3 regions of the Pseudomonas sp. A-B-19 genome follow, and region 3 is predicted to be linked to each of the others. Evidence: predicted binding sites of a transcription regulator. Region 3 holds the regulator's gene; each other region holds the start of a gene.
The links. The regulator FliA, encoded in region 3, starts transcription of late flagellar genes. The targets are predictions, from matches to a motif close to CTAAAGTTTNNNNNNNNNNNGCCGNTAA.

Region 1: the regulator FliA is predicted to act here: its motif matches at 7,459-7,486, upstream of KGA81_RS21375 (flagellar protein MotY).
Region 2: the regulator FliA is predicted to act here: its motif matches at 6,517-6,544, upstream of flgM (flagellar biosynthesis anti-sigma factor FlgM).

Annotation. Positions count from the first base shown of each region.
Region 1 covers NZ_JAGYGN010000021.1:36,865-46,647, reverse strand. Annotated here, with positions in the region: gene KGA81_RS21415 (RnfABCDGE type electron transport complex subunit D) at 1-963, shown strand, start outside; gene KGA81_RS21410 (RnfABCDGE type electron transport complex subunit G) at 960-1,571, shown strand; gene KGA81_RS21405 (Rnf-Nqr domain containing protein) at 1,564-2,148, shown strand; gene nth (endonuclease III) at 2,174-2,812, shown strand; gene KGA81_RS21395 (PA3496 family putative envelope integrity protein) at 2,919-3,098, shown strand; gene KGA81_RS21390 (response regulator transcription factor) at 3,179-3,805, opposite strand; gene KGA81_RS21385 (hypothetical protein) at 4,287-4,997, shown strand; gene KGA81_RS21380 (argininosuccinate synthase) at 5,141-6,358, opposite strand; gene KGA81_RS21375 (flagellar protein MotY) at 6,488-7,393, opposite strand; gene pyrC (dihydroorotase) at 7,553-8,599, shown strand; gene rnt (ribonuclease T) at 8,596-9,273, shown strand; gene KGA81_RS21360 (peroxiredoxin) at 9,360-9,783, opposite strand, start outside.
Region 2 covers NZ_JAGYGN010000006.1:15,654-25,436, forward strand. Annotated here, with positions in the region: gene KGA81_RS08460 (tetratricopeptide repeat-containing response regulator) at 1-1,033, shown strand, start outside; gene KGA81_RS08465 (sensor histidine kinase) at 1,030-1,722, shown strand; gene KGA81_RS08470 (glutamine synthetase family protein) at 1,971-3,215, shown strand; gene KGA81_RS08475 (MFS transporter) at 3,286-4,644, shown strand; gene KGA81_RS08480 (flagellar brake protein) at 4,791-5,537, opposite strand; gene KGA81_RS08485 (flagella synthesis protein FlgN) at 5,638-6,105, opposite strand; gene flgM (flagellar biosynthesis anti-sigma factor FlgM) at 6,154-6,480, opposite strand; gene flgA (flagellar basal body P-ring formation chaperone FlgA) at 6,648-7,406, opposite strand; gene KGA81_RS08500 (chemotaxis protein CheV) at 7,487-8,452, shown strand; gene cheR (protein-glutamate O-methyltransferase CheR) at 8,465-9,292, shown strand; gene KGA81_RS08510 (hypothetical protein) at 9,409-9,663, shown strand; gene flgB (flagellar basal body rod protein FlgB) at 9,660-9,783, shown strand, end outside.
Region 3 covers NZ_JAGYGN010000001.1:425,404-435,186, reverse strand. Annotated here, with positions in the region: gene flhA (flagellar biosynthesis protein FlhA) at 208-2,337, shown strand; gene flhF (flagellar biosynthesis protein FlhF) at 2,349-3,677, shown strand; gene fleN (flagellar synthesis regulator FleN) at 3,794-4,624, shown strand; gene fliA (RNA polymerase sigma factor FliA) at 4,621-5,361, shown strand; gene KGA81_RS01900 (chemotaxis response regulator CheY) at 5,530-5,901, shown strand; gene KGA81_RS01895 (protein phosphatase CheZ) at 5,923-6,711, shown strand; gene KGA81_RS01890 (chemotaxis protein CheA) at 6,758-9,016, shown strand; gene KGA81_RS01885 (chemotaxis response regulator protein-glutamate methylesterase) at 9,065-9,783, shown strand, end outside.

The DNA of each region.
Region 1 (9,783 bases), on a different contig from region 3:
GATCGCCTGCAACAGGCGATGAAACTGGTGCTGTTGGCCACGCTGCCGGGAATGCTGGCGGCGTTCTGGCTATACGGCTGGGGCGTGTTGATCAACCTGGTTCTGGCGGCCGCTGCTGCGTTGGCCGTCGAGGCCGCCGTTGTGCAATGGCGCAAGCGGCCGCTGCGACCAACCCTGAGTGACGGTAGCGCATTGGTCAGTGCCACCTTGCTCGCTCTGGCGCTGCCACCTTACTGCCCATGGTGGCTGACCCTCAGTGCCGCCGCTTTTGCCATGGTGTTTGGCAAGCACTTGTATGGCGGTGTCGGCTCGAATCCCTTCAACCCGGCGATGCTCGGTTTTGCTCTGGTGCTGGTGACCTTTCCCCAACCAATGACCCATTGGCCATCGTCCCATGGCCTGGATCTGCTCAGTGGCTTGCAGCAAGTGTTCGGTATCGGCCAGGCGCCGGATGCATGGGTACAGGCCACGGCACTGGACAGTCTGCGGATCAACAAAAGCCTGACCATGGATGAACTGTTTGCCGGCAACCCGGCATTCGGCCACTTCGGCGGCCGGGGAGTGGAATGGATGAGCCTGGCGTTTCTGGCAGGTGGATTGTTTCTCCTGCAACGGCGGGTGATCAGTTGGCATGCCCCGGTCGGCATGCTGGCCAGCCTGTTCATCATCAGCCTGTTGTGCTGGAACGGGTCGGGTTCCGACTCCCATGGTTCACCGCTGTTTCATCTGCTTAGCGGCGCGACCATGCTGGGGGCGTTCTTCATCATCACCGAACCGGTGTCCGGTGCCAGAAGCCCTGGCGCGCGACTGCTGTTCGGCGCTGGCGTCGGACTGCTGACTTATCTGATTCGTACCTGGGGCGGCTATCCGGACGGCATCGCCTTTGCCGTGCTGCTGATGAACCTGTGTGTGCCGGCGCTGGAGCGGTTCGTGGCGGCCAGACAACAGCCGGAGGTACCATGAGGCGGACGTCAAGCATCGCGCTTGTGGTGCTTTTGACCGCACTGGGCCTTGGTGTGACGTACTTCGTGCAGCTCGTCAGCGCGCCGCGCATTGCAGCCGAACAGCGCCTGATCGACAGCCGTAATCTGCTAGACCTGATCGCGCCGGACAGCTACGACAATCAACCACTCGAACACCCCATCAGGGTCGAATCAACTGCCCTGACCAACAGCGTCTTGCTCGGTGGCTATCTGGCGACCCGGGCCGATCAACCCGTCGCCGTGTTGCTGCGCAGTCAAACCCTGGGCTATGCGGGTGCCATCGACCTGTTGATCGCTGTCGACGCCAATGGCAGGTTGCTGGGCGTGAAAACCCTCAAACAGTCGGAAACCCCAGGACTGGGTGCGCGGATCGCCGACTGGCCCAATGCCTGGCTTCAGGTTTTTTCCGGCAAGTCTCGAACAGAACCGGGCGACAGTGGCTGGGCGTTGAAAAAGGATCAGGGACAGTTCGATCAGATCGCAGGCGCGACTATCACCTCAAGGGCGGTGATCAATGCCGTTCACGATGCGTTGCGCTACTTCGATGAACACCGGCAACAACTGCTCGGAAACCCTGCCCATGGATAACTCATCAACCCTGCGCAACGCCTTGATGCTGACGCCGCTGATCGGCGCTACCGAGTCGCTGATGGCCGCACTTGGACTGTGCCTGATGTTCATGGTGGTGACCCGGTTGTTCAGCCTGACCATGGGCGCCCTGCGATCCCGACTGGCCCCGGCGACCCGCTTGCTGGCCAGCATCCTGCTGGCGGCCACGCTCACCAGTTGCACGGAACTCATGGCACAGGCCTGGTCGCTGCAATGGCAGCAACATCTGGGGTTTTATGGCGCTTTGATCGCCTTGCAATGCGTCGCACTGGAACACACCGGGTTCTTTCAGAGCGATTGGCGTCAACGCCTGCAACTCGACAGCCTGTTTGCCACACTGATGATAGCACTGGGCCTGCTGCGCGAACTCATCGGCAACGGAACCTTGGGAAACCATCTATCGTGGCTGATCGGCGCAACGCAAACTGACTGGCAAGGTTGGGTACTGATGGCGGATGGCGGTCTGCGCCTGGCCACATTGGTCCCTGGCGGGTTCATCCTGCTCGGACTACTGATCGCCACCTGGCAGGCCTGGCGACCCAGGTCCACATATTGATCGTCTTCGAGGAAACTCACTGCACATGAATGCCGCAAAACGTCTGGAAATTTTCCGCAGGCTGCACGAGGACAACCCGGAACCAAAGACCGAACTGGCCTATTCCTCACCGTTCGAATTGCTGATTGCCGTGATCCTCTCCGCGCAGTCGACCGATGTCGGCGTCAACAAGGCCACAGCCAAGCTGTTCCCGGTCGCCAATACCCCGGCAGCAATCCATGCCCTGGGCGTGGAGGGACTGTCGGAGTACATCAAGACTATCGGTCTGTACAACAGCAAAGCAAAAAACGTGATCGAAACCTGCCGCCTGCTGATCGAGCGCCACGCCGGTGAAGTGCCACAAACCCGCGAAGAGCTGGAAGCACTGCCCGGCGTCGGCCGCAAAACCGCCAATGTGGTACTCAATACGGCATTCCGTCAGCTGACCATGGCCGTCGACACGCATATTTTCAGGGTCAGCAACCGGACTGGCATTGCTCCCGGCAAGAATGTGGTGGAAGTCGAGAAAAAGCTGATGAAATTCGTGCCCAAGGAGTACCTGCTCGACTCCCATCACTGGCTGATCCTTCACGGCCGCTATGTTTGCCTGGCCCGCAAGCCCCGATGCGGGAGCTGCCGGATCGAGGACTTGTGCGAATACAAGCACAAAACCTCCGACGATTGAGGCGCTATTAGGTTTATTGAATTGTCGATTGAAAAAATCTTTTTTACCCGCCGGGAGATTGTCGATATAAGGAGCGCCAAAGGCCTTCTTAGCCTGGAGTAGCTAAATGAGTACTGGCAAAGAGCAATTGGACGTAGAAGACGACTTCACCACCACCGAAACCGATGACGCCGAGCCGGTGGTTGAAGTAGCGAAAACCAATCTGAGTAAACGCCGCACCATCGACAACCTGCTGGAGGAGCGCCGACTGCAAAAGCAATTGGCCGATTACGATTTTGACTTATGACATCTCAAAGCCTCCCGAAACGGAGGCTTTTTTTTAAGTGCCATACTCTGCTGGACGCCCCTTGTCGCACAGTCAGGTCATCACACCAGACCATTGCGTTGTGCCAGCTCGATCAGATCGACCAGAGACCGCGCATTCAGCTTGAGCAACAGGCGGGTCTTGTAAGTACTGACTGTTTTATTGCTGAGAAACATTCCATCGGCAATCTCTTTATTGGTCTTTCCTCGGGCCAACTGTTGCAGGACCATCATTTCCCGCCCCGACAATCGATCAACCATATCGGCCTCACTGGCGTTCCCCAAACTGCAACGCACGGTATGCAGGGCTTGATTGGGAAAGTAGCTGTAGCCTGACAACACGGCCTTTATCGCACTGAGCAACTCCGTCAGGTCTTGTTGTTTGCAGACATAACCGGCCGCACCGGATTGCATGCAACGCATTGAAAAATGCCCCGGCGCCTGGGAAGTCAGGATCAGAACTTTCATCGGCATTGAGGTCGAAGACAAACGCGCGATGACTTCCAATCCGTCCAGCTTCGGAATCCCGATATCCAGAATGACAATATCCGGCATAAGTTCACGGGCTAGTTGCAGTGCATCCACACCATTATCAGTTTCTGCAATAACTTCGTAGCCATGACGTTCCATTAGCATACGTACCGCAAGACGAATGACGGGGTGATCATCCACGATCAGCACTTTATTCATGGGCAAGTCCAATTTTCGCTGTTCGAATTTTTAGAACCCGCACAATAGCCTAGTCGTTTCACCCATGGCATGTCGCCCCTTCCGGCCACCTGCACCAAGAGACATCCCCTACAAACAACACGGATTTCTCCTACAAAAATCCCTCGAACGGAATGAGTTGAAAACTGTGTCAGCGTCAGTGTGTCGCACTTTCCAGCAGCTGCCTCTATCGATTTACGCCCAAAATTTTCCGAGAGCCGGCCTGAACAGTCGCGCCCCGACAAACATAAGCCTCTACTCCTTCGTTAAAACGTAACTGATATTTACGCACTCAACACTCACACCAGAAATATCACACACCAAGAATCCAATTACTCTTACAGCAAATAATATTTTTTGAGCAATCATTAAAGCACCATCAACATTAAAAAAAATCGAAGAAAACGCGAAAACCACTACATCAACCCACCCTCATAAACCATTCAGAAAAAGACAATAGAAGATGAATACAGGACATGATAAAAAACGAATCAGCAACCCGATGACAATTATCGCGATATTCGCGGCGCTCTCTGAAACTTCGGCAGCCGTTTCTCTACCCTTCCTTGACCAAGAGGAAAGAGAACTCTATGTCTGGTTTCTGATCAGCTTTCCGTTTTATTTACTTTTGCTTTTTTTCGCGACACTCAACTTCAACTACAAATCACTTTATGCACCTTCCGACTTTGAAAAGGGCAAACACTTCATGAAAGTCATGGATGATGCCGGGCGGCCGACAAAAAAGACGTCCGGGAAGTCCTCTGGGAGCTCCACTCTGGAAACATCGACGAATGACCGACAGTCAGCTCGGACACCCTGCGGCGCACAGGACCCGCCAACGGAGATCGACCTGCAAACCACCGTATTTGTTCAGCATCAACTTCAGTTACCGGAATTTATAAAAGACCTGTACATCGTGGATGCACGCTGGATGAGCAAGGAGGTCGAGTTTGGAGCGCTGCTGGAAAAAATCCAGAGGCCACCGGAAAAGACGGCGTACGTGATTCTGTTTGTCACGTGTGCCGCTTCGGAGGCTTTATTGAAAGCCAGTGCGCTTGAACATTCAAAGCAGAGCAAGAGGCGCTGTGTCGCCTTCTATGTTGCCTACAATCTGGACTCGCACAGGTTGTCGGTCATCGATCAAACCGGACAACCGGCAGACAACAACACCTAGGACAGGACAGACCATTGGAAGGAGAAAAACAGGAAATCGTCAGCGCAAACACACGACAATGAAGTAACTGGCGTCACACCCCGTTTTCAGGTGCCTGACCTCGTCCTGGACGAGATCAGGCATCCATCACGATCTCAAAGGTCTCAGAACAGCTTCCGGCCTTTGTTCGCGGCGATACGCATGCGCAAGGCGTTGAGCTTGATGAAGCCCGCCGCATCCGCCTGGTTGTAGGCGCCGCCGTCTTCCTCGAAGGTCGCAATGTTGGCGTCGAACAGCGAGTCGTCAGACTTGCGGCCAGTGACGATCACATTGCCCTTGTACAGCTTCAGGCGCACAACGCCGTTCACGTTGACCTGGGACGCATCGATCATCTGTTGCAGCATCAGACGCTCAGGGCTCCACCAGTAGCCGGTGTAGATCAGGCTGGCGTACTTGGGCATCAGCTCGTCCTTGAGGTGAGCCACTTCGCGGTCCAGGGTGATCGACTCGATCGCACGGTGGGCACGCAGCATGATGGTGCCGCCAGGGGTTTCGTAACAGCCACGGGACTTCATGCCCACGTAACGGTTCTCGACGATGTCGAGACGGCCGATACCGTGCTCGCCACCGATACGGTTCAGGGTCGCCAGTACGGTGGCCGGAGTCATTTCGACGCCGTCCAGCGCGACGATGTCGCCGTTGCGGTAGGTCAGTTCCAGGTACTGCGGCTTGTCCGGAGCGTTTTCCGGGGAAACGGTCCAGCGCCACATGTCTTCTTCGTGCTCGGTCCAGGTGTCTTCCAGCACGCCGCCTTCATAGGAGATGTGCAGCAGGTTGGCATCCATGGAGTACGGGGATTTCTTCTTGCCGTGGCGTTCGATCGGGATCGCGTGCTTATCGGCGTAATCCATCAGTTTTTCACGGGACAGCAGATCCCATTCGCGCCAAGGGGCAATCACTTTCACACCAGGCTTCAAGGCATAGGCACCGAGTTCGAATCGAACCTGGTCGTTACCCTTGCCGGTGGCGCCATGGGAAATGGCGTCAGCGCCGGTTTCGTTGGCGATTTCGATCAGGCGCTTGGCGATCAGCGGACGAGCGATGGAAGTACCCAGCAGGTACTCGCCTTCGTAAACGGTATTGGCGCGGAACATCGGGAAAACGAAATCGCGCACGAACTCTTCGCGCAAGTCGTCGATGTAGATCTCTTTGACGCCCATGGCCTGAGCCTTGGCGCGTGCAGGTTCGACCTCTTCGCCCTGACCCAGGTCAGCGGTGAAGGTCACCACTTCACAGTTATAAGTATCCTGCAGCCACTTGAGGATCACCGAAGTGTCCAGGCCGCCGGAATACGCCAGAACGACCTTGTTTACGTCCGCCATGCCATCACTCCACGGGATTCTACGGAAAGCCGGGAAGTCTACCGCTCATGCAGAATAATTTACAGTGGCGCGACAGCTTATGACGACGAAGCGACAGATTATGTCGAGAGAGCGACGATGACCGAAAGGTCAGGAAGTGGCCGAAGTCGCCGCTTTCGTCGTCTGCGGGGCGACTTGTTCCACTGCTGCTCCACGCTCCAGGCGTACCGCTACCCGACGGTTCTTCGCGCGGTTGGCGTTACTGGTATTAGGCGCCAACGGATAACGTTCGCCATGGAAACGTACGGTGATTTGCGACTCCTGGATGCCGTTGGCCTTGAAGAACTCCATCACTGCCAGGGCTCGGCGCCGCGACAGGTCGCGGTTGGTCAGGCGGTTGCCGCTGTTGTCGGAGTGACCGTCGAGCTCGATGCGATTGACTGTCGGATCGGCCTTCATGTACTCCAGCATCACCTGCAGCCTGGCCTTCGCGGCGCTGTCGAGTTCGATTCCGCCGCCGGGGAAGCCGATGTCGGATTGCTTCACCTGCTCGAAGTTCTGCGGCAACAGTTTGGCCACGCAGATTTGATAATCGGCAAACGCCTTGGTGAACCGGACCGGCAGCAGGCGCACTTCCGACACTCGGCCATCCCCCGAAGAATGGCGAACCACCGGACTGCGACCGTCCATCAGTCCGCTGATCAGGCGCCCGGCCTGAGCCTGTGAACTGTTGAACAAGACGTTGCCGCTACCGATCCTTACCGTGCCCAGGTTGATGTCGTCACGCCCCGGTTGCCACGGTGCTGCAGCGGCCAGCAAGGTCGCCGAACCGCCGCCGATCATCGGGTTATAGGCTTTCAGACGAAACGTTGCCTGCTCACCGGCCTTGCGCACGAACTCGCCCGAACCGAAGTCGGCAACCGGCTGAGTCAGGCGGCATTCGAACTTGTCACCTTCGACCGTCCACTCAATGCTCTCCAGACGAGTCTGGAAAGTGAGCGCCATCGCGGGAAGGCTGGCAAACACACTGAGCAAGGCTAAATAACGCTGGCGCACGGGAGGCTCCACTGGCTTTTACAACAAAAAGACCGACACACGCATGTTCACGGCATACCTGTTGGATATCGGAAGCTTCCTGCAAAACTTGATAGCGAGTGCCTGCAAGAGTCTTTTCCGGTAGCATTCCCTTGAGTTTGACCCGCCTGGAATCCCCTCATGTCCGACCGCCTGACCCTGCTGCGTCCCGACGACTGGCACATTCATCTTCGCGATGGTGCCGTGTTGACCAATACCGTCGCGGATGTCGCGCGCACCTTTGGCCGCGCCATCATCATGCCCAACCTGGTTCCACCAGTGCGCAACGCGGCCGAAGCCGACGGCTATCGCCAGCGGATTCTCGCTGCCCGCCCGGCCGGCAGCCTGTTCGAGCCACTGATGGTCCTGTACCTGACCGACCGCACCCAGCCTGAAGAAATTCGCGAGGCCAAGGCCAGCGGATTCGTGCACGCCGCCAAGCTGTACCCGGCCGGCGCGACCACCAACTCGGACTCTGGCGTCACCAGCATCGACAAGATTTTCCCTGCACTCGAGGCCATGGCCGACGTCGGGATGCCGTTGTTGATCCACGGTGAAGTCACCCGGGGCGATGTCGACGTATTCGACCGCGAAAAAATCTTCATCGACGAGCACATGCGTCGTGTGGTCGAGCGTTTCCCGACCCTCAAAGTGGTCTTCGAACACATCACCACCGCGGACGCCGTGCAGTTCGTCAACTCGGCCTCGGCCAACGTGGGCGCGACCATCACCGCGCACCACCTGCTGTACAACCGCAACCACATGCTGGTGGGCGGGATTCGGCCGCACTTCTATTGCCTGCCGATCCTCAAGCGCAATACCCACCAGGAAGCCCTGCTCGACGCCGCCACCAGCGGCAGTGAGAAGTTCTTCCTCGGCACCGACTCGGCGCCCCACGCCCAGCACGCCAAAGAGGCGGCCTGCGGCTGCGCCGGTTGCTACACCGCCTATGCGGCCATCGAGATGTACGCCGAAGCCTTCGAACAGCGCAATGCGCTGGACAAGCTCGAGGCCTTCGCCAGCCTCTACGGCCCGCGGTTCTATGGTCTGCCGGCCAACACCGATCGCATCACCCTGGTCCGCGAAGAATGGACCGCCCCTACCAGCCTGCCATTTGGCGAGCTGACCGTTATCCCGCTGCGCGCCGGTGAAAAACTGCGCTGGCGCCTGCTGGAGGAACACGCGTGAGTGAAGCCCATTTCGACGACGAACTGGAAGGCAATGGCGGCGCAAGCGGCCCTCGTCATCCAATGGCAGCCAGGTTCCGTGGCTACCTGCCAGTTGTCGTCGACGTAGAAACCGGTGGCTTCAACTCGGCCACCGACGCCCTGCTGGAAATCGCCGCGACCACCATCGCCATGGATGAAAAGGGGTTTGTCTACCCGGATCACACCTACTTCTTCCGTGTCGAGCCGTTCGAAGGCGCGAACATCGAAGCGGCGGCCCTGGAGTTCACCGGGATCAAGCTCGATCACCCGCTACGCATGGCCGTGAGTGAAGAGACGGCCCTGAACGATATCTTCCGCGGCGTGCGCAAGGCCCTCAAGGCCAATGGTTGCAAACGGGCGATCCTGGTCGGGCATAACAGCAGCTTCGACCTGGGCTTCCTCAATGCAGCGGTTGCGCGTCTGGACATGAAGCGCAATCCGTTCCATCCGTTCTCCAGTTTCGATACCGCAACGCTCGCTGGCCTGGCCTACGGTCAGACCGTGCTGGCCAAGGCTTGCCAGGCAGCGGACATCGATTTCGATGGCCGCGAGGCTCACTCGGCCCGTTACGACACCGAGAAGACCGCTGAGCTGTTCTGCGGCATCGTCAATCGCTGGAAGCAAATGGGCGGTTGGGAAGATTTCGACGATTGATTGTTCCGGCGTTATCCCGCCCATAAAAAAACCGGCCTCGATGGGCCGGTTTTTTTGTACCTGCTTTTGTAGCTTGAGCGTGCGCCTTACAGAGCGGCAGCGTGCTCGGTCAGGTATGCCGCAACGCCTTCTGGCGAAGCGTTCATGCCTTTGTCGCCTTTTTTCCAGTTGGCAGGGCAGACTTCGCCGTGCTCTTCGTGGAATTGCAGAGCGTCGACCAGACGGATCAGCTCTTCCATGTTACGGCCCAGTGGCAGGTCGTTGATGATCTGCGAGCGGACAACACCTTTGTCGTCGATCAGGAACGCGCCACGAAATGCCACGCCGTCAGCGGACTGAACGTCGTAGGCCTTCATGATGTCCTGCTTGATGTCGGCAGCCATGGTGTAGCGAACCTGGCCGATACCGCCATTGTTCACTGGAGTGTTGCGCCATGCGTTGTGGGTGAAGTGCGAGTCGATCGACACAGCGATCACTTCAACGTTACGCGCCTTGAACTCGGACATGCGG
Region 2 (9,783 bases), on a different contig from region 3:
CATCGCCGACCGCCCGTTGCCATGGGCGTTTGCCGGGTTAGGCAAGTTGCTGTTCAAGCGCGGTCAGGTCGCGCAGGCCAAAGGCATTTACGAAAAAGCCCTGAAAGTCTTCCCGATGATGCCGTCGCTGTATGACGGCATGGCGGACGTGCTGGTCGCCGAAGGGGATACCAAGGGCGCACAGCGTGTTCTGGAGGAAGCGATTCGCCTGTCGCCGCTGGCGGTTCGCCGCCAGGCGTTGCTGGGCAAGCTGGCGATGACCAACGAGGATTTCGACACGGCGGCCAAGGCCTACCGCCAGGCTGTGAGCCAGGGTGCGCAGTCGCGGTTCAAGGATGCCGAGAGCAACCTCGGCCTGGCCCACGCCTTGATCAGCAAGGGTAGCGAAAGGGGCCTGGACACGCGCACCCGCCTGGAAATCAATACCACATTGAGCGCCGTGGCCAAGGAAAACCCTTCCGATCCGGGCCTGCAAATCCGCGCACGCCTGATGAAGGCCACCAGCCTGTTGCTCAACGATGCCGAGACGGCGGACAAGCTCACCGAGCAAGCCTTGTTGCGCCTGGATGGCATGGAGCAATTCATGAGCGCCGAAGCCGCCTTGCTGGTGGCCAAACAACTGAAAATGCTCGGGCAGACCGAGGCCGGCACCGCGATGCTGAAAAACTGCGTGGAAATCTACGGCGACGATCCTTCGGTCATGAAGGACATCGCCAAGCAGACCGACGACCCGAGCATCCTCAACTCCGGCAACGCCGCCGCTGAACTCAACCGTCAGGGTGTGCGTGTGTACAAGACCGGCAATCTGGTGGAGGCGCGAGCGGTGTTCCGCAAAGCCCTGGCGATGCAGCCGAAGAACATCAGTATCGCCCTGAACCTGGCGCAGTCGTTGTTGCACGGCACCGATACTGCAGTTCCTTCAGCGGAGCTGGAAGAATGTCGGACCTGCCTGAAAATGGTCGGCCTGATGCCCGACTCCGACGCGCGTTATCCGCGTTACCAGAAGCTGAAAAGCAAGGCGTTTGGCCAATGAACGACAACCAACAGGCACTGGATTTCTCCACGGTGATCGCCTCTACCGTGCACGACATGAAGAACTCGCTGGCCATGCTGATGCAGGCCCACAGCCAGTGGCTGGCGCGATTGCCGCAGGCGGCGCAACAGACGCCGGAGCAGGGCGTGATCGACTTCGAGTTTGCCCACCTCAACGGCATGCTGGTGCAGTTGCTGGGGCTGTACAAGCTGGGCGTCAACCAGATGCCGTTGCAGCCGGCCTACCATGAACTGGACGACTTCATCGAAGCGCAACTGGCTTGCCATCAGGAAGTGTTCGCCAGCCGCGGCATCATGGCCACCTATGAAGTGGACCCGCTCAGCCCACTGGGTTTCTTCGATCGTGAGTTGATCGCGTCGGTATTGGCCAACTGCATCAACAATGCCGTCCGCTTTGCACGGCATGCCGTTTTGATCAGCGTCAGCGACGAAGCCGGGCAACTGGTGTTGACCATCAATGACGATGGTCAGGGGTATCCGGCGCAGATGATCGAGCGCCAGGCCGATTACGTGCAGGGCATCAATCAAAGCACTGGAAGTACCGGGTTGGGCCTGTACTTTGCTGGACGAATTGCCGCGTTGCATCAGCGCAACGGCGTCGGCGGACGCACCGAAATTAGCAATGGTGGTCCGTTGGGCGGTGGGGTGTTCCGCCTTTACCTGCCGTGATTGTTTGTCGTAGGCGCTGCTGAACCTTCGGCAGCGCCTACGAGGTTTTGCGTCTTTATTGATGAGGGCCGCTTGAAATTCCGAACATGCGGAGCCTATTTTGTACGGTCGCCGTTCGCGGCTCGCACAATAACAAGGATTGCGTCATGACGAGCGTTGGCCTGAGCTCACTCGCGCAGCGATTGACGGGCATTGATGAAGTTGAGTGTGTCACGCCGGATTTGAACGGCGTTCCACGGGGCAAAGTGATGACCCGCGAGGGGTTTCTCGACGGTCGACGTTTGCAGATGGCGCGGGGCGTACTGTTGCAATGCATCATGGGCGGATACCCGCCGGCACGCTTTTACGGCAGCGATGATGGCGACCTGGCGCTGATCCCGGACCCGGCACAAATCCACCGCTTGCCCTGGAGCCATCCACCGCGGGGCTTCGCCATTTGCGACGCGAATGAACTGGGCACCACCACCAGCTCCAGCCTGTCGACCCGTGGCCAGCTCAAGGCCGTGATTGCCCGTTACGCAGCCCGCGGCCTGGCGCCCGTGGTGGCGACCGAGCTTGAGTTCTTCGTTTTTGCGCCCAACACCGACCCGACTCAGTCGTTCCAGCCACCGCTGGGGCTGGATGGTCGTCGCGAGGATGGTCAGTCGGCGTTCAGCGTCAGCTCCAACAATGGGCTGCGCCCCTTCTTCAATGAAGTCTACGAATGTATGGCGGCGTTGGGGCTGCCCCGCGATACGTTCATGCACGAAATGGGCGTCAGCCAGTTCGAGATCAATTTGCTGCATGGCGATCCATTGCTGCTGGCCGACCAGACGTTGCTGTTCAAGCACTTGCTCAAGGAAGTTGCCCTCAAGCACGGCCTGAGCGTGGTGTGCATGGCCAAGCCGTTGCCGCATACGCCGGGCAGTTCGATGCATATTCACCAGAGTGTCGTCGAGATCGATTCGGGGCAAAACGCGTTCAGTGACAAGACGGGGCAGGAGACGGCTACCTTCCGTCACTTCATTGCCGGCCAGCAAGTGTGCATGGCCGACTTCACTGCGTTGTTTGCGCCGAACGTGAACTCCTATCAGCGCTTGTGCCACCCTTACGCCTCACCGAATAATGCCTGCTGGTCCTATGACAACCGGGCAGCCGGCTTGCGCATACCGGCCAGTTTGCCGGTGGCCCGTCGGGTCGAGAACCGTTTGCCGGGGGCCGATGCCAATCCGTATCTGGCGATTGCCGCAAGCCTGGCGGCGGGGTTGCACGGTATCGAGAACGCCTTGGAGCCGAGTGCGCCGATCCAGGGTGAGTTCGAAGTGCCGGACAATCTTTCATTGCCCTGTACCTTGCATGCGGCACTGGAGCGTCTGAAACGTAGCCAGTTGGCCAAGGAACTGTTTGGCGCGGAATTCATCGAAGGCTACATCGCTTCGAAGACCCTGGAACTGAGCAGTTTTCATAATGAAATTACTCCCTGGGAACGGCGTGTTTTAGCAGCCCAGGCCTGACGATCCGTCGACATCCGGCTATCGTTTAGCGATAGCCGATTCTCACTGCAAGGAGCCGCTCGGAACGCCGATGCGCCAAATCTGGAAATCCTTTCGAGCACTGTATTTCGCCTCGCTGATGATGTTGATCGGCTCGGGCCTGTTGAGTACTTACCTGGGCCTGCGCCTGGCGGCCGACCATGTCGACAGCCTGTGGGTCGGTGCGTTGATGGCCGCCAACTACTTCGGCCTGGTGCTGGGGGGCAAGATCGGTCACCGGTTGATTGCCCGGGTCGGGCATATCCGGGCCTACTCGGCCTGTGCCGGAATCGTCGGCGCGGCGGTGTTGGGCCATGGCCTGATCGACTGGCTGCCGGCCTGGCTGTTCCTGCGGGTGATCGTCGGCCTCGGCATGATGTGCCAGTACATGGTGATCGAGAGTTGGCTGAACGAGCAGGCCGAAGCCAAGCAACGCGGGTTGGTGTTCAGCGGTTACATGATCGCCTCCTACCTGGGCCTGGTGATGGGGCAACTGATTCTGGTCATGCACCCGGCGCTGGGGCTGGAGTTGCTGATGCTGGTTGCCCTGTGTTTTGCCCTGTGTCTGGTGCCTGTGGCCCTGACCCGGCGGATTCACCCGGCACCGCTGCATCCGGCACCGATGGAACCACGGTTCTTTATCAAGCGTGTGCCGCAGTCATTGAGTACGGTGCTGGGGGCAGGGCTGATCGTCGGTTCGTTCTATGGTCTGGCGCCGCTGTATGCCTCGCAGCAAGGTTTGTCCACGGAGCTGGTCGGTCTGTTCATGGGTAGCTGTATTTTTGCCGGGCTGCTGGTGCAGTGGCCGTTGGGCTGGTTGTCCGACCGCTACGATCGGGCCGTGCTGATCCGCAGTTTCGCCTTCAGCCTGGCCCTGGCTGCACTGCCGCTGGCGATCATGCCGCAGGTGCCGTTGGAGGTTCTGTTCATCGCCGGTTTCGTCTGTTCGCTGGTGCAGTTCTGCCTGTATCCGTTGGCGGTGGCGTTCTCCAATGACCACGTCGAAGGCGATCGCCGGGTGTCCCTGACGGCAATGTTGCTGGTGACCTATGGCGTTGGCGCGAGTATCGGGCCGCTGGTGGCAGGCGTGCTGATGAAGCTGTTCGGCAGCCAGATGCTCTATGCCTTCTTCAGTTTCTTTGCGTTGGTGCTGGTATGGCGGATTCGCCCGAAAGCGGTGACCAACCTGCATCAGGTCGACGACGCACCGCTGCATCACGTGGCCATGCCGGACAATATGACGAGTTCGCCACTGGTGGCCTGCCTCGACCCGCGGGTCGATGAGCAGGTGGTGCAGGAGCAGATGTGTAACCCGGTGAATCCGGAGTCGCCAGATGAACCTGAAACCGATCAACCGCCAGAAGACCCTGACCCGGGGCGCGAGCAAAGCCTTACCGAGGTCAGGCCTTAAATCCAGGGCACAAAAAACGGGCAGTCACCGCAAGGGACTGCCCGTTTTTGTAGGCGCTGGCTTGCCAGCGAAGGCGTCCGTTGTGTCGATGCAAGGTTAAAGGACGCCTTCGCCGGCAAGCCGGCTCCTACAGGGATCGGACTACATCAGAGATCGTCTTTGTCGAAGCGACGTGCTTCGCGTTGCAACTGGTAGACGAAACGTTCGACCTGACGCTGCACCAGCCCGCTCATGTTATGGAAGCGAACGCCAGCGAAGGTGGTGGAGATCTTTTCTTCGAAATGCAGATAACGCAACTCGACCGGTGCGGTCATCTTGCCAAAGGGCAGTTCGGCGCTGAAACGGTCGTAAACCTGACCCAGTTGCAGGCTGCCAGTGATGTCACCGTCGAAACGCAGTTTGCAGCCGGTAGCGGAAATATCCAGCAGCTTGCCGCTGATGGAGGCCTTGAGCTTTTCGCCGTCGAGGTTGACGTTGACCAGTTGTGCCAGCTTCAGTGCCGCGCGGAACGCATTACGGCGCTGGTGGTACACCACTTCATCGGGCAGGGCGCCGCGATAGCAGCGGCTGCCAGCGGATTCGTCGATGTTCAATCGGCCGTTGCTTTCCCAGGCAATGCGTACGCCTTCGTGGAAGCCTTCGACCCTGAACGGCTCACCCGCCAGCAGGTAGCGCTCGCCATCACGGGGAATCATTTCGTCCAGGGCAATCATGTTGCTGTCACGGTCCAGGTCCACCAGGTAGCTCTGGAAGCGCTGGCTGCGCTCGTGGAACGTGATGATCAGCGGGTCATGGCTTTCGAGCAGCTGGCGCAGGTTGCTGGAGATTTCCAAGGGCGTGGAGAGCACCTTGGGTGGCTGCGGAGCATCATCCACGGATAAGGCATTGGACACGGTTAATCAATCTCCAGACAAAATTTGACGACGGCAGGGTAGCAGTTTGCCAGTATGTTGCGCGTCTTGATAGAGCGATAGAGCGGGGGCATTGACCGGCTCACGCCTGACTGAGCGGGCGCGGCTTGGCACGCCTGGAGAATGTTCCGCTGGCATCGTAAAGCGCCGGGGTTTCACCGCCGTTGAGGATTTTCAGCTGGGTGGCTGTAGCGGCCTGCTGGGTGAGGATCGACTGGCCGTTGTTGGCGTTGATGGCCTGGCACCGGGCCAGGAGATCGGTCAGCACGTCACTTTGCGCCAGCAACTGCTCGCCAATGCTCGACTGGCTGGCCAGTTGCTCAAGACCGCCACGGTTGGTCGGCAGGTTGAGGCTGGCGAGAATTTCACTGCGCTTGCGGCCATGCTGTTCGAGCAACACGACCAATGCCTGTTTCTGCGCCAGGATGTCCTCGAGCAATGGCATGTTGCGGCCATGCAATGCGAGGGATTCGGTCTGCAGTAATTCCAGCAGGTGTTGCGCTGGAGCAAAGTCATCGGTGATCAGTTGCAGTAAATGAGTGTCGTGCATGGCTGGCCTTGGGTTTTAAGCGTCCAAAAGCCTGGCGCCGGCGGTGGCCTAGCGCTGGGCTTCGAAGTTGAGCAGTTTGCTGGCTACACGGTTGCTGTCGACTTTATAGCTGCCATCGGCAATCGCTGCTTTCAACTCGGCCACGCGGGCGTTGTCGACGGCGGGCTGATCGCGCAGCTTGTCAGTGACCTTCTGCAACTGTTGAGCCTCTTCGCTGAGATGTACCGATTCCCCGCTTTTGACGGTGCCGGCCTGTTCGGCCGCGGACTCCAGCGGCGCGGATTTGCCGGTTTCGGCGGTTTCCTTGCTGGCGCTGGTACGTGTACTGCCCGTCAGGGACGAGGAGCTGTTCAAACGGCTGAAATCGATGACCATGATAAAAAACCTCTGGGAATTTGGACGCTTGCCATGGTTTCGGCCATTCCCTGGAAAACTTTAGGCCCATTTATCAATGAACCTCGCGCGCGCCAACGCTTGCCCTGCATGGAGCACAGTCTAGGGAACAGCCGGGGCTAGCGCCACATTCCGATGAGCAGGGAGCTTTACATGGACACTTCCACCTGCCCCGGCGCCATGACCTGCGCCTTGATGACTCGCTGGGAATTGAGGTTCTTCACCCGGATCTGTTCGCTCAGGCTGCCGTTTGACAGGGCTTCGCCCGGCATGCGCACGCTGAGCGTACCGCTGCGGGCGGTAATCACCACCTGATCACCCTTGCGGATGACCTCGGCCTGTTCGATATGCACCTGGGTCATCACCTGGTCGGCGACCATTGGTCGGGTCAGTCGCTGCCCGATCGCCTGGTCCAGGGAGGTCAGGTAGCCCTGGCTGATCAGGCTGATATCGCGTTCGCGCAGGACCACATCCAAAGGCTCGACAATGTTGGCGCGGCGCAGTGGCCGGGCGCTGGTCACGACATCGCGAAACAGGCGGACTTGAGCGGGTACGAACACCATCCAGGGGGAGGCGCCCTCGCAGCGGACCTTGACCGTGACCCGCCCCAGCGGCTTGGGACTCTCAAGGGTTGCTGTCAATTCCTTGTCGCACATGGGCATGTGCATGCGCGGATCGAGCGGGTTGACCTGGATCTCGTAGCGACCTTCCGTTTGGCTGGTCGCCAGATAGTCTTCTACGGTGAATTCAAGAAAGCCCTGAGTGACGCCGATAAGCATATCAGGCAAGGTAATCGCGTCGGCAAGGGCTGGGCCGCCAGCGTTGAACAGGCAAACGGCCGCCAGCACGCCAGACAATTTGCGGCAGGGTGTGGTCAGGCGTCGGAAAAATGTCGGTTCTGTGTTCATAACGATTAAAAAAGCAAGCGCCGTGCCGTTTAGTGAAGGCGCGTCGCAACAACACTTGGCGTTGGTGTAGGAGTCTGGGCATGGCTGGTGTAATGGATTCGGTGAACCAGCGCACGCAACTGGTGGGGCAGAATCGCCTTGAGCTGTTGTTGTTCCGTCTCGACGGCCAGCAGCTGTATGGGATCAACGTGTTCAAGGTTCGGGAGGTGCTGCAATGCCCCAAACTGACGCTGATGCCCAAGTCCAGTCCTGTCGTGTGCGGTGTGGCGAACATCCGGGGGGCGACCATTCCGATCCTTGATCTGGCGATGGCGACCGGCTCCGGTGCGTTGAAGGACAAGAACAATCCCTTCGTGATCATCACGGAGTACAACACCAAGACTCAGGGTTTCCTGGTTCGCTCGGTGGAACGCATCGTCAACATGAACTGGGAGGAGATCCATCCGCCGCCCAAGGGCACCGGGCGCGATCACTACCTGACGGCGGTGACGCGGGTCGACAATCAGTTGGTCGAAATCATCGATGTCGAGAAGGTGCTGGCGGAAGTGGCACCGACGCCGGAAGCGATTTCCGTGGGTGTGGTGGATGTCGAAACCCGGCACAAGGCGCTTTCGTTGCGTGTGCTGACGGTCGATGACTCGTCGGTGGCGCGCAAGCAGGTCACGCGTTGCCTGCAAACGGTCGGCGTCGAAGTGGTGGCGTTGAACGACGGTCGGCAAGCGCTGGACTACCTGCGCAAACTGGTCGACGAGGGCAAGAAGCCGGAAGAAGAGTTCCTGATGATGATCTCCGACATCGAGATGCCGGAGATGGACGGGTACACCCTGACGGCGGAAATCCGCAACGACCCGCGCATGCAAAAGCTTCATATCATCCTGCATACTTCGTTGTCAGGGGTATTCAATCAGGCGATGGTCAAGAAGGTCGGTGCCGATGACTTCCTGGCCAAATTCCGTCCCGATGACCTGGCATCCCGGGTAGTCGACCGGATCAAGGCTGCAGATATCAGCCAGGGGCCCGCGCCCCTGGCAGTCAACACGATTTAAGAGGCAGCATCATTGTCTACGGGTAATTTGGATTTCGAACAGTTCCGGGTATTCCTGGAAAAAGCCTGTGGCATTTTGCTCGGTGAAAACAAGCAGTACCTGGTCTCCAGCCGTCTCAACAAACTGATGGAACAGCAAGGCATCAAGTCTTTGGGCGAGTTGGTTCAGCGCATGCAGACCCAGCCGCGCAGCGGTTTGCGCGAGCAGGTGGTGGATGCCATGACCACCAACGAAACCCTGTGGTTTCGTGACACCTACCCGTTTGAAGTCTTGAAGAACAAGGTACTGCCCGAAGCGATCAAGGCCAGTCCCGGCCAGCGCCTGCGCATCTGGTCGGCGGCGTGTTCGTCGGGCCAGGAACCCTATTCGCTGTCGATGTCCATCGACGAGTTCGAGCGGGTCAACATGGGCCAGTTGAGGATGGGCGTGCAGATCGTTGCCACCGACCTGTCCGGCACCATGCTGAACAACTGCAAGACCGGCGAGTACGACAGCCTGGCCATCGGCCGCGGTCTGTCGCCTGAGCGTCTGCAGCGTTATTTCGACCCGAAAGGGCCGGGACGCTGGGCGATCAAGGCGCCGATCAAGAACCGCGTGGAATTCCGTTCCTTCAACCTGCTCGACAGCTACGCGAGCCTGGGCAAGTTCGACATCGTGTTCTGCCGCAACGTGTTGATCTACTTCTCCGCCGAGGTGAAGAAGGACATCCTGTTGCGCATCCACAGCAGTTTGAAGCGGGGCGGTTACCTGTTCCTCGGTGCTTCCGAAGCGCTGAACGGCTTGCCGGATCATTACCAGATGGTCCAGTGCAGCCCGGGGATCATTTACCAGGCGAAGTGATTTTTGCTGGTGTCATCGAAAACGGGAGTCCTCAGGGGCTCCCGTTTTTTTATGTCTGGTGATTTCTCACGGTTTTCTCAATCCCCTGTAGGAGCTGGCTTGCCAGCGAAGACGTAGTGTCATTCGCCTTCAACGTCGCTGACATACCGCTTTCGCTGGCAAGCCAGCTCCTACAGGGTGAGGTGATGCTCTCAAGCGCGGTGCCAAACGGCAGAAAAGCGGCATGCGGCGGAAAACCGTTGCCGCTTTTCTGGCATTGCCGCGTTGCCATGGCCGGCAAAGCCCCGGTTTTCGGGCTTTTTTTAATTGGCATGGGGCTTGCTAAGTCGATCCTACGAAAAATCAGGTCACCCGAAGGTTTCCCGACATGAGCATCAGCTTCGATAAAGCGCTCGGTATCCACGAACAAGCCCTGGGCTTTCGCGCCCAGCGTGCCGAAGTCCTGGCCAACAACATCGCCAACGCCGATACCCCGAACTACAAGGCTCGGG
Region 3 (9,783 bases):
TACAGTCCTGTGTCGTTCGTATATGTTGCGACCGACTCAATAACTGTAGGAGCGAGGCTTACCCGCGAATGCGCCAGTTCAGGCAATACCCCTCCCGAAACAGACCTCTATTTCAACCTCCCGCAAAAGTTGGAAAGCTTCTTGCAGTAGCCGTCCTGCGTCTGCTTCAGGCGTCAAAGATTTGCTTTAAAGGAACGGGGAATACCGGTGGATAGCTCTCAGTTAATCAACAGTGCCCGCAGCAACATTGCCGACCTCAGTCGAGGCAATCTGGGCGTGCCGCTGTTGCTGCTGGTCATGTTGGCGATGATGATGTTGCCCGTGCCGCCGTTCCTGCTGGACGTGTTCTTCACCTTCAACATTGCCCTGTCCATCGTCGTTCTGCTGGTATGCGTCTACGCCTTGCGCCCGCTGGATTTCGCGGTGTTCCCGACCATTCTGCTGGTGGCGACGCTGTTGCGCCTGGCGTTGAACGTGGCCTCGACGCGGGTGGTGATGCTCCACGGCCAGGACGGCCATGCGGCGGCCGGCAAGGTGATCCAGGCGTTCGGCGAGGTGGTGATCGGCGGTAACTACGTGGTCGGTATCGTGGTCTTCGCGATCTTGATGATCATCAACTTCGTCGTGGTGACCAAGGGCGCGGGGCGCATTTCCGAGGTGAGCGCGCGTTTTACCCTCGATGCGATGCCCGGCAAGCAAATGGCGATCGACGCCGACCTCAACGCCGGTCTGATCGATCAGGCCCAGGCCAAGGCCCGCCGCTCGGAAGTCGCTCAGGAAGCCGAGTTCTACGGCTCCATGGACGGTGCCAGCAAGTTCGTGCGCGGTGACGCCATTGCTGGCCTGCTGATTCTGTTCATCAACCTGATCGGCGGTATGGCGGTCGGTATCTTCCAGCACAACATGACCTTTGCCGACGCAGGCAAAGTGTATGCGCTGTTGACCATCGGTGACGGTTTGGTGGCGCAATTGCCATCACTGTTGTTATCGACAGCCGCTGCGATCATGGTGACCCGTGCTTCCGGCTCGGAAGACATGGGCAAGCAAATCAATCGCCAGATGTTCGCCTCGCCCAAGGCGCTGGCGGTGGCCGCGGGCTTGATGGCGGTCATGGGCCTGGTGCCCGGCATGCCGCACTTCTCGTTCCTGAGCATGGCGGCCTTGGCGGCCGGCGGCGCTTACCTGTTCTGGAAGAAGCAGAGCGTCGCCAAGGTGCAAGCCCTGCAAGAGGTCAAACGCCAGCAGGAGCTGCTGCCGTCGCCGGCCCGCGCCCAGGAAACCAAGGAGCTTGGCTGGGATGACGTGACGCCGATCGACATGATCGGCCTGGAAGTGGGGTATCGCCTGATTCCGTTGGTGGACCGCAACCAGGGCGGCCAGTTGCTGGCGCGGATCAAGGGGGTGCGCAAGAAGCTGTCCCAGGATCTGGGCTTCCTGATGCCGACCGTGCATATCCGCGACAACCTCGACCTGGCGCCCAGTGCCTACCGCCTGACCCTCATGGGGGTGATCCTGGCCGAGGCCGAGATTTACCCGGATCGCGAACTGGCGATCAACCCGGGACAGGTCTATGGCACGCTCAACGGCATTACCGCCAAAGATCCGGCTTTTGGCCTGGAGGCGGTCTGGATTGAAATCAGCCAGCGCGCCCAGGCGCAATCCCTCGGTTATACGGTGGTCGATGCCAGTACCGTTGTGGCTACCCACTTGAACCAGATTCTCTACAAACATTCCAGTGAGCTGATCGGTCACGAAGAAGTGCAGCAGCTCATGCAATTGCTGGCCAAAAGCTCGCCGAAACTGGCCGAGGAACTGGTGCCGGGCGTGGTTTCGCTGTCGCAACTGCTCAAGGTGTTGCAAGCGCTGTTGGCCGAGCAAGTGCCTGTGCGCGACATCCGCAGCATTGCCGAGGCCATCGCCAACAATGCCGCCAAGAGTCAAGATACCGCCGCGCTGGTGGCTGCCGTGCGGGTTGGCGTCTCCCGTGCAATCGTGCAAAGCATTGTAGGCACTGAGTCAGAGCTGCCAGTGATCACGCTGGAGCCAAGGTTGGAACAGATATTGCTCAATAGTCTGCAAAAGGCCGGGCAAGGCTCGGAAGAAGGCGTTCTGCTGGAGCCAAGCATGGCGGAGAAGCTGCAACGCTCGCTGATCGATGCGGCGCAGCGCCAGGAGATGCAGGGTCAGCCGGTGATTCTGCTGGTGGCCGGTCCGGTTCGCGCAATGCTCTCGCGATTTGGCCGGCTCGCAGTCCCGGGTTTGCACGTGTTGGCTTACCAGGAAATCCCTGACAACAAGCAAGTGACCATCGTTGCGACAGTAGGGCCCAACGGCTGAGGTAGTGGTTTATGCAAGTTAAGCGTTTTTTCGCCGCCGATATGCGTCAGGCCATGAAGCTGGTTCGCGATGAGCTGGGCGCCGATGCCGCCATCATTGGCAATCGTCGGATCGCCGGTGGTGTCGAGCTGACGGCTGCGCTGGATTACAAGTTATCGGCGCTGGCGCCGCGTGTTCCGAACATGGAGCTCGAAGACGAGTTGCGCAAGACTCAGTCGCGGATCGTCACTGCCCAGGCCGAATTGAGCCTGCGTAGCGATGGCGAGAGCGATCACAGCACCAACCGTCAGTTGTTCGCCGGCTTGCCGTTGACTGCCGCCGAGCCGCTGGTCGAGCCGACGTACGCCGAACCCCGTCGCCCCGCGCCAGCCGCTGTGTCTGCGTCCGGTGGCGTGGACCCGCGCGCGTTCGACTCGATGCGTTTCGAGCTCAACAGCCTGCGCGAACTCATGGAAGTCCAGCTGGGCTCCCTGGCCTGGAATCAACTGCAAGGCAGCCGTCCGGACCAGGCCAACCTCTGGCGACGCCTGCAACGCATCGGCCTGTCCGGCCCGCTGTCGCGCGACCTGCTGGCGCTCATCACCGGGATCGAAGAACCTCGTCAGGCCTGGCGCATGTTGCTGGCGCACCTGGCGCGGATGATCGTTACCCCCGAAGTCGAGCCGCTGGAAGAAGGCGGTGTGATCGCCATGGTCGGCCCTGCCGGCATGGGCAAGACCACCACCCTGGCCAAGCTGGCAGCCCGTTACGTGCTCAAGTACGGCGCGCAGAACATTGCGCTGGTGAGCATGGACAGCTTCCGCATCGGTGCCCAGGAGCAGCTCAAGACCCTGGGGCGCATTCTCAATGTGTCGGTGACCCACGTCGATCCGGGCCAGTCCCTGGTGCAGGCGCTGGAACCCTTGCTGCGCAAGCGCGTGGTGCTGATCGATACCGCGGGCCTGCAGGCCAGCGACCCGGCCCTGCGCATGCAGCTCGAAAGCCTGGCCGGTCGCGGCATCCGTTCAAAAAATTATCTGGTCCTGGCAACCACCAGCCAAAAGCAGGTTCTAACCGCCGCTTATCACAGTTACAAGCGTTGTGGGCTCGCTGGCTGCATCCTGACTAAACTGGATGAGACGGCTAGTCTGGGCGAGGTGTTGAGCCTGGCCATCAGTCATGAGTTACCCGTGGCCTACCTGACCGATGGCCCGCGGATTCCGGATGATCTCCATCTGCCGCGCCGTCATCAGTTGGTCAGTCGCGCCGTCAGCGTGCAAATGCAGGAAGAACCCAGCGAGGAAGCCATGGCTGACATGTTCGCTGATATTTACCACAGCCAAACCAAGCAGGTTGGCTAAGGTAGTAATGAACAGTTTTTGTACCTACATCGATGGTCTGCCATGCATTGTTCCGATTGCGAACGCGCAGCCAGTAATGTGGCCTCCGTCTATGCAAGACAAGGTAAAGAAATAACATGGGCAGCATGCATCCCGTACAGGTGATCGCGGTGACCGGCGGCAAAGGTGGCGTCGGGAAAACTAATGTGTCAGTGAACTTGTCCCTGGCTCTGGCTGAGCTTGGCCGGCGCGTCATGCTGTTGGACGCCGACCTGGGACTGGCGAACGTCGACGTTCTGCTGGGCCTGACACCCAAACGTACCCTGGCCGACGTGATCGAGGGCCGCTGCGAACTGCGCGATGTACTGCTGCAGGGACCTGGCGGCATCCGTATCGTTCCGGCCGCATCCGGCACTCAGAGCATGGTGCATCTGAGCCCCGCGCAACACGCCGGCCTGATCCAGGCCTTCAGTGATATCGGCGACAACCTCGACGTATTGGTGATCGACACCGCGGCGGGCATTGGTGACTCGGTCGTCAGTTTCGTTCGCGCAGCCCAGGAAGTGCTGCTGGTGGTGTGCGATGAGCCGACCTCGATTACCGATGCCTACGCCTTGATCAAGTTGCTCAATCGCGACTACGGCATGAACCGCTTCCGCGTCCTGGCCAACATGGCCCAGAGCCCGCAGGAGGGGCGCAACCTGTTCGCCAAACTGACCAAGGTCACCGATCGCTTCCTCGACGTCGCCCTGCAATACGTCGGCGCGGTGCCCTACGACGAAAGCGTGCGCAAGGCCGTGCAGAAGCAGCGTGCCGTCTACGAGGCCTTCCCGCGCTCCAAGTGCTCGCTGGCATTCAAGGCCATCGCGCAAAAGGTCGATACCTGGCCACTGCCTGCCAACCCCCGTGGGCACCTGGAATTTTTCGTCGAGCGCCTCGTGCAGCAGACAGCAGGACCGGTTCTATGACAGCAAGCGGTTACAACCTCTACAGAAAATCGGCCCGTGATGCGCAGTACGAGCTGATCGAGCGTTACGCGCCGCTGGTTAAACGCATTGCCTACCACTTGCTGGCGCGTCTGCCGGCCAGCGTCCAGGTCGAAGACCTGATCCAGGCCGGGATGATCGGCCTGCTTGAAGTGTCGACCAAATATGACGCCGGCAAAGGCGCCAGTTTCGAGACGTACGCGGGCATTCGAATCCGCGGCGCCATGCTCGATGAAGTGCGCAAGGGGGACTGGGCGCCACGTTCGGTTCACCGCAATACGCGCATGGTCAGTGACGCCATCCGCTCGATTGAAGCGAAAACCGGTCGTGACGCTAAAGATCACGAAGTTGCGGCCGAACTCCAATTGAGTCTCGACGATTACTACGGGATTTTGAACGACACCCTGGGCAGCCGGTTATTCAGTTTCGACGATCTGTTGCAGGACGGCGAACACGAAGGGCTGCACGAGGATGGCGCGAGTGCTCATATCGAGCCGTCACGCGACCTGGAAGATGAACGCTTCCAGGCTGCGCTGGCGGAGGCGATTGCCAATTTGCCGGAGCGTGAGCGACTGGTGTTGGCGCTGTACTACGACGAAGAGTTGAACCTCAAGGAAATCGGTGAGGTCCTGGGGGTCAGCGAATCTCGGGTCAGCCAGTTACACAGCCAGTGCGCGGCCCGTTTGCGGGGGCGTTTGGGGGAGTGGCGAGCGCGCTGAAGGCAGTGTGGGGGACACTGCGAACGAAGCCGGTGTGGTGTTGAACTGCGCCGGTCTCGATCTGTGGTGCTCCAGACAGTCATTGAGTGCTTTGCCGGATTGATTGAAATGGCGCGTCCAGGTGCTGGGCGCGTTTAAGACTGCTTGGAGGTCGAATTGGACAAGAACATGAAAATCCTCATCGTTGATGACTTCTCAACGATGCGGCGGATCATCAAGAACCTGCTGCGTGACCTTGGGTTCACCAACACCGTCGAGGCCGACGATGGCACTACCGCCATTCCGGTACTCAACAGCGGAAGCATCGACTTTCTGGTAACGGACTGGAACATGCCTGGCATGACCGGTATCGATCTGCTGCGCCACGTGCGTGCCGATGAAAAGCTCAAGCACCTGCCAGTGCTGATGGTGACCGCTGAAGCCAAGCGTGAGCAGATCATCGAAGCGGCCCAGGCCGGCGTTAACGGCTATGTGGTCAAACCCTTCACGGCCCAGGCGTTGAAAGAAAAAATCGAGAAGATTTTCGAACGCATCGGTTGATGAGTGCGCCACGGGGGAGCTATGGGCAATAACGAAACTTCATTGGGCGACTTTGAGTCGACCCTGAAAAAACACGCCGTCGAATTGGTCGAGAGCCTTGAAAAAGGCAAGTTCGGCGACGCGGTGCAATTGATCCATGAGCTCAACCAGACCCGTGACCGCGGCCTGTATCAGGAAGTGGGCAAGCTCACTCGCGAACTGCATAGCGCGATCGTCAATTTCCAGATTGACCCGCACATGCCGCAAGCCGAAGAAGTGTCCCAGATCACTGACGCCGCCGAGCGTCTGGGCTATGTGGTCAAGCTGACCGAGGCCGCGGCCAACCGCACCATGGACCTGGTGGAAAGTGCCACGCCGCTGGTCAATGGCCTGGCGGATGAAGCCCAGGTCTTGAGCGCGGACTGGGGGCGCTTCATGCGTCGCGAAGTCGGCGCCGAAGAGTTTCGTGAACTGGCCCGGCGGGTCGACGGGTTCCTCGCGCGCAGCGGCACGGACAATCGCGCGGTGTCGGGCAACCTCAACGACATCCTGCTCGCCCAGGATTACCAGGACCTCACGGGGCAAGTGATCAAGCGAGTGACCCAGTTGGTCACCGAAGTCGAAAGCAACCTGCTCAAGCTCGTGCTGATGGCCAGTCAGGTGGACCGCTTTGCGGGCATCGAACATGACCGTGAAGCGATGCTTGCTGAAAAAGATCCACAAAAACATCTCTCTCAGGGTGAAGGTCCGCAGATTCATGCCGATAAAAGAGAAGACGTTGTGTCCGGTCAGGACGATGTGGACGATTTGCTGTCCAGCCTGGGATTTTAGCGTTTCAGGTTTTTTAGGTTTTTAGACCTTTAGGAGCACCCCCTTAATGAGCTTCGGCGCCGATGAAGAGATCCTTCAGGATTTCCTGGTTGAGGCCGGCGAGATTCTAGAGCAACTGTCCGAGCAACTGGTCGAGCTGGAAAGCCGTCCGGATGATGCGGATCTGCTCAATGCAATTTTTCGCGGTTTTCACACTGTAAAAGGGGGCGCCGGCTTCCTCCAGCTCAACGAGCTGGTGGAGTGCTGCCACATCGCCGAGAACGTGTTCGACATCCTGCGCAAGGGGGAGCGTCGCGTCGATTCGGAACTGATGGACGTGGTTCTCGAAGCGCTGGACGCGGTGAACAGCATGTTCAGCGAGGTCCGCGATCGCGGCCCGATCACGGCCGCTACACCGGAACTGCTCGCGGCGCTGGCACGTCTGGCCGAGCCGCAATCGGCTGACGAGGCGGCTGCTGTACCTGTCGCCGCCGTGGTCGAAGCGCCTGTGGCTGAAAGCGAATCGGGCGATATCACCGACAATGAATTCGAACAACTGCTGGACTCGCTGAACGCCGTCAAGGCTCAGGCCGAGGCACTGGCACCTGTTTGTGCGCCGGTTAGCGATACCGCTGCCAGCGATGAAATCACCGATGCCGAGTTCGAGTCGTTGCTCGATCAACTGCACGGCAAGGGCCAGTTCGCCGTTGACGCGCTGGTCCCGGCACCGGCTGCGGCAGAGGCCCCGAAAGCGGCCGGCGACAGCTCCGATATTACTGACGACGAATTCGAAGCACTACTCGACCAACTGCACGGCAAGGGTAACTTCGCTGTCGATGCGCTTGAATCGGCCATTGCTTCTGTGCCAGCACCTGCTGCGCCAGCCGCCATTGCGGCCGGTAGCGACCTGATCAGCGATCACGAATTTGAATCGCTGCTCGACGAGTTGCACGGCAAGGGCAAGTTCAGCGAAGTCGGCAAGGCGACAGTTGCCAGCGGATCGAACGCGTCCGTTGCCGCGCCGGCCGCGAAGGCGGCGACGCCGAAACCGGTGGCCAAGGCACCTGAGCCAAAAGCCCAAACGCCAGCTGCTGGCGCTGCACCTGCTGCCGCCCGTACTCCGGCCGCGCCACCGGCGGAAAAACCGGCCAGCGAAGCCGAGACCACCGTGCGCGTCGATACCGCGCGTCTCGATGAGATCATGAACATGGTCGGCGAGTTGGTGCTGGTGCGTAACCGCCTGGTCCGCCTGGGCCTCAACAGCGGCGACGAAGCCATGTCCAAGGCCGTGTCGAACCTCGACGTGGTCACGGCCGACCTGCAAACCGCGGTCATGAAGACCCGGATGCAGCCGATCAAGAAAGTCTTCGGGCGCTTCCCACGCCTGGTTCGCGACCTGGCTCGCCAGCTCAAGAAAGAGATCAACCTGGAGCTGGTCGGCGAAGAAACCGACCTCGACAAGAACCTCGTCGAAGCCCTGGCCGACCCGTTGGTCCACTTGGTGCGTAACTCGGTCGACCACGGTATCGAAGAACCAGCTGAGCGCGAAGCGATGGGCAAGCCTCGCAGCGGCAAGGTGATCCTGTCCGCTGAACAGGAAGGCGACCACATCCTGTTGTCCATCTCCGATGATGGCAAGGGTATGGACGCCGATGTTCTGCGCGGTATCGCCGTGAAGAAAGGCTTGATGGACAAGGACGCGGCGGACCGTCTCAGCGAGTCGGATTGCTTCAACCTGATCTTCGCTCCGGGTTTCTCGACCAAGACCGAGATTTCCGACGTCTCCGGGCGCGGCGTGGGCATGGACGTGGTGAAAACCAAAATCGCCCAGCTCAACGGCACCATCAATATCTACTCAACCAAGGGCAAGGGTTCGAAGATCGTCATCAAGGTGCCGCTGACCCTGGCGATCATGCCGACGCTGATGGTCATGCTCGGCAACCAGGCGTTTGCGTTCCCGCTGGTGAACGTCAACGAGATCTTCCACCTCGACCTGTCGACCACCAACGTCGTGGACGGCCAGGAAGTGGTGATCGTGCGGGACAAGGCACTGCCATTGTTCTATCTCAAACGCTGGCTGGTCAGTTCCGCCGCTCACGAAGAGCAGCGCGAAGGCCATGTGGTGATCCTTTCGGTGGGCACGCAGCGGATCGGCTTTGTCGTCGATCAACTGGTGGGCCAGGAAGAAGTGGTCATCAAGCCGTTGGGCAAAATGCTCCAGGGAACCCCGGGCATGTCTGGCGCCACCATCACCGGTGACGGCCGCATCGCGCTGATTCTCGATGTCCCGAGCATGCTCAAGCGTTACGCCACACGGCGTATTTGATTCTGGTGGAGCGGGGCGCCTGGCCTCGCTCCATCTAATGGAGTGTTTATGGCAGTCAAAGTCCTGGTGGTGGACGATTCGGGGTTTTTCCGCCGCCGCGTCTCGGAAATTCTTTCAGCGGATTCGAATATCCAGGTCGTCGGCACGGCGACCAACGGCAAAGAGGCGATCGATCAGGCGCTGGCCCTCAAGCCCGACGTGATCACCATGGACTACGAGATGCCGATGATGGACGGCATCACCGCCGTGCGGCACATCATGCAGCGCTGCCCGACCCCGGTCTTGATGTTTTCCTCGCTGACCCACGAAGGCGCCCGGGTCACCCTCGATGCGCTGGATGCCGGTGCGGTGGACTTCCTGCCGAAGAACTTCGAAGACATCTCGCGCAACCCCGAGAAGGTCAAGCAACTGCTGTGCGAGAAGATCCTGAGCATTGCGCGCAGCAATCGTCGCGTCAGCACTTACAGCGCTCCGGCCCCTGTGGCCGCACCCGCTCCAACACCTGCGCCTTCGAGCGTCGGCAGTTACGGCAGCAGCGCGCCCGTGCGTCCGGCACCGGCACCGATCCCTGCGCGTACGCATGCGGCCAATGCGTCGCCCGCACCGAAACGCAAAGCCTACAAACTGGTGGCCATCGGTACGTCTACCGGCGGGCCGGTTGCCTTGCAGCGGGTGTTGACCCAACTGCCGGCCAGTTTCCCGGCCCCGATCGTGCTGGTTCAACACATGCCGGCTGCCTTCACCAAGGCTTTCGCCGAGCGCCTGGA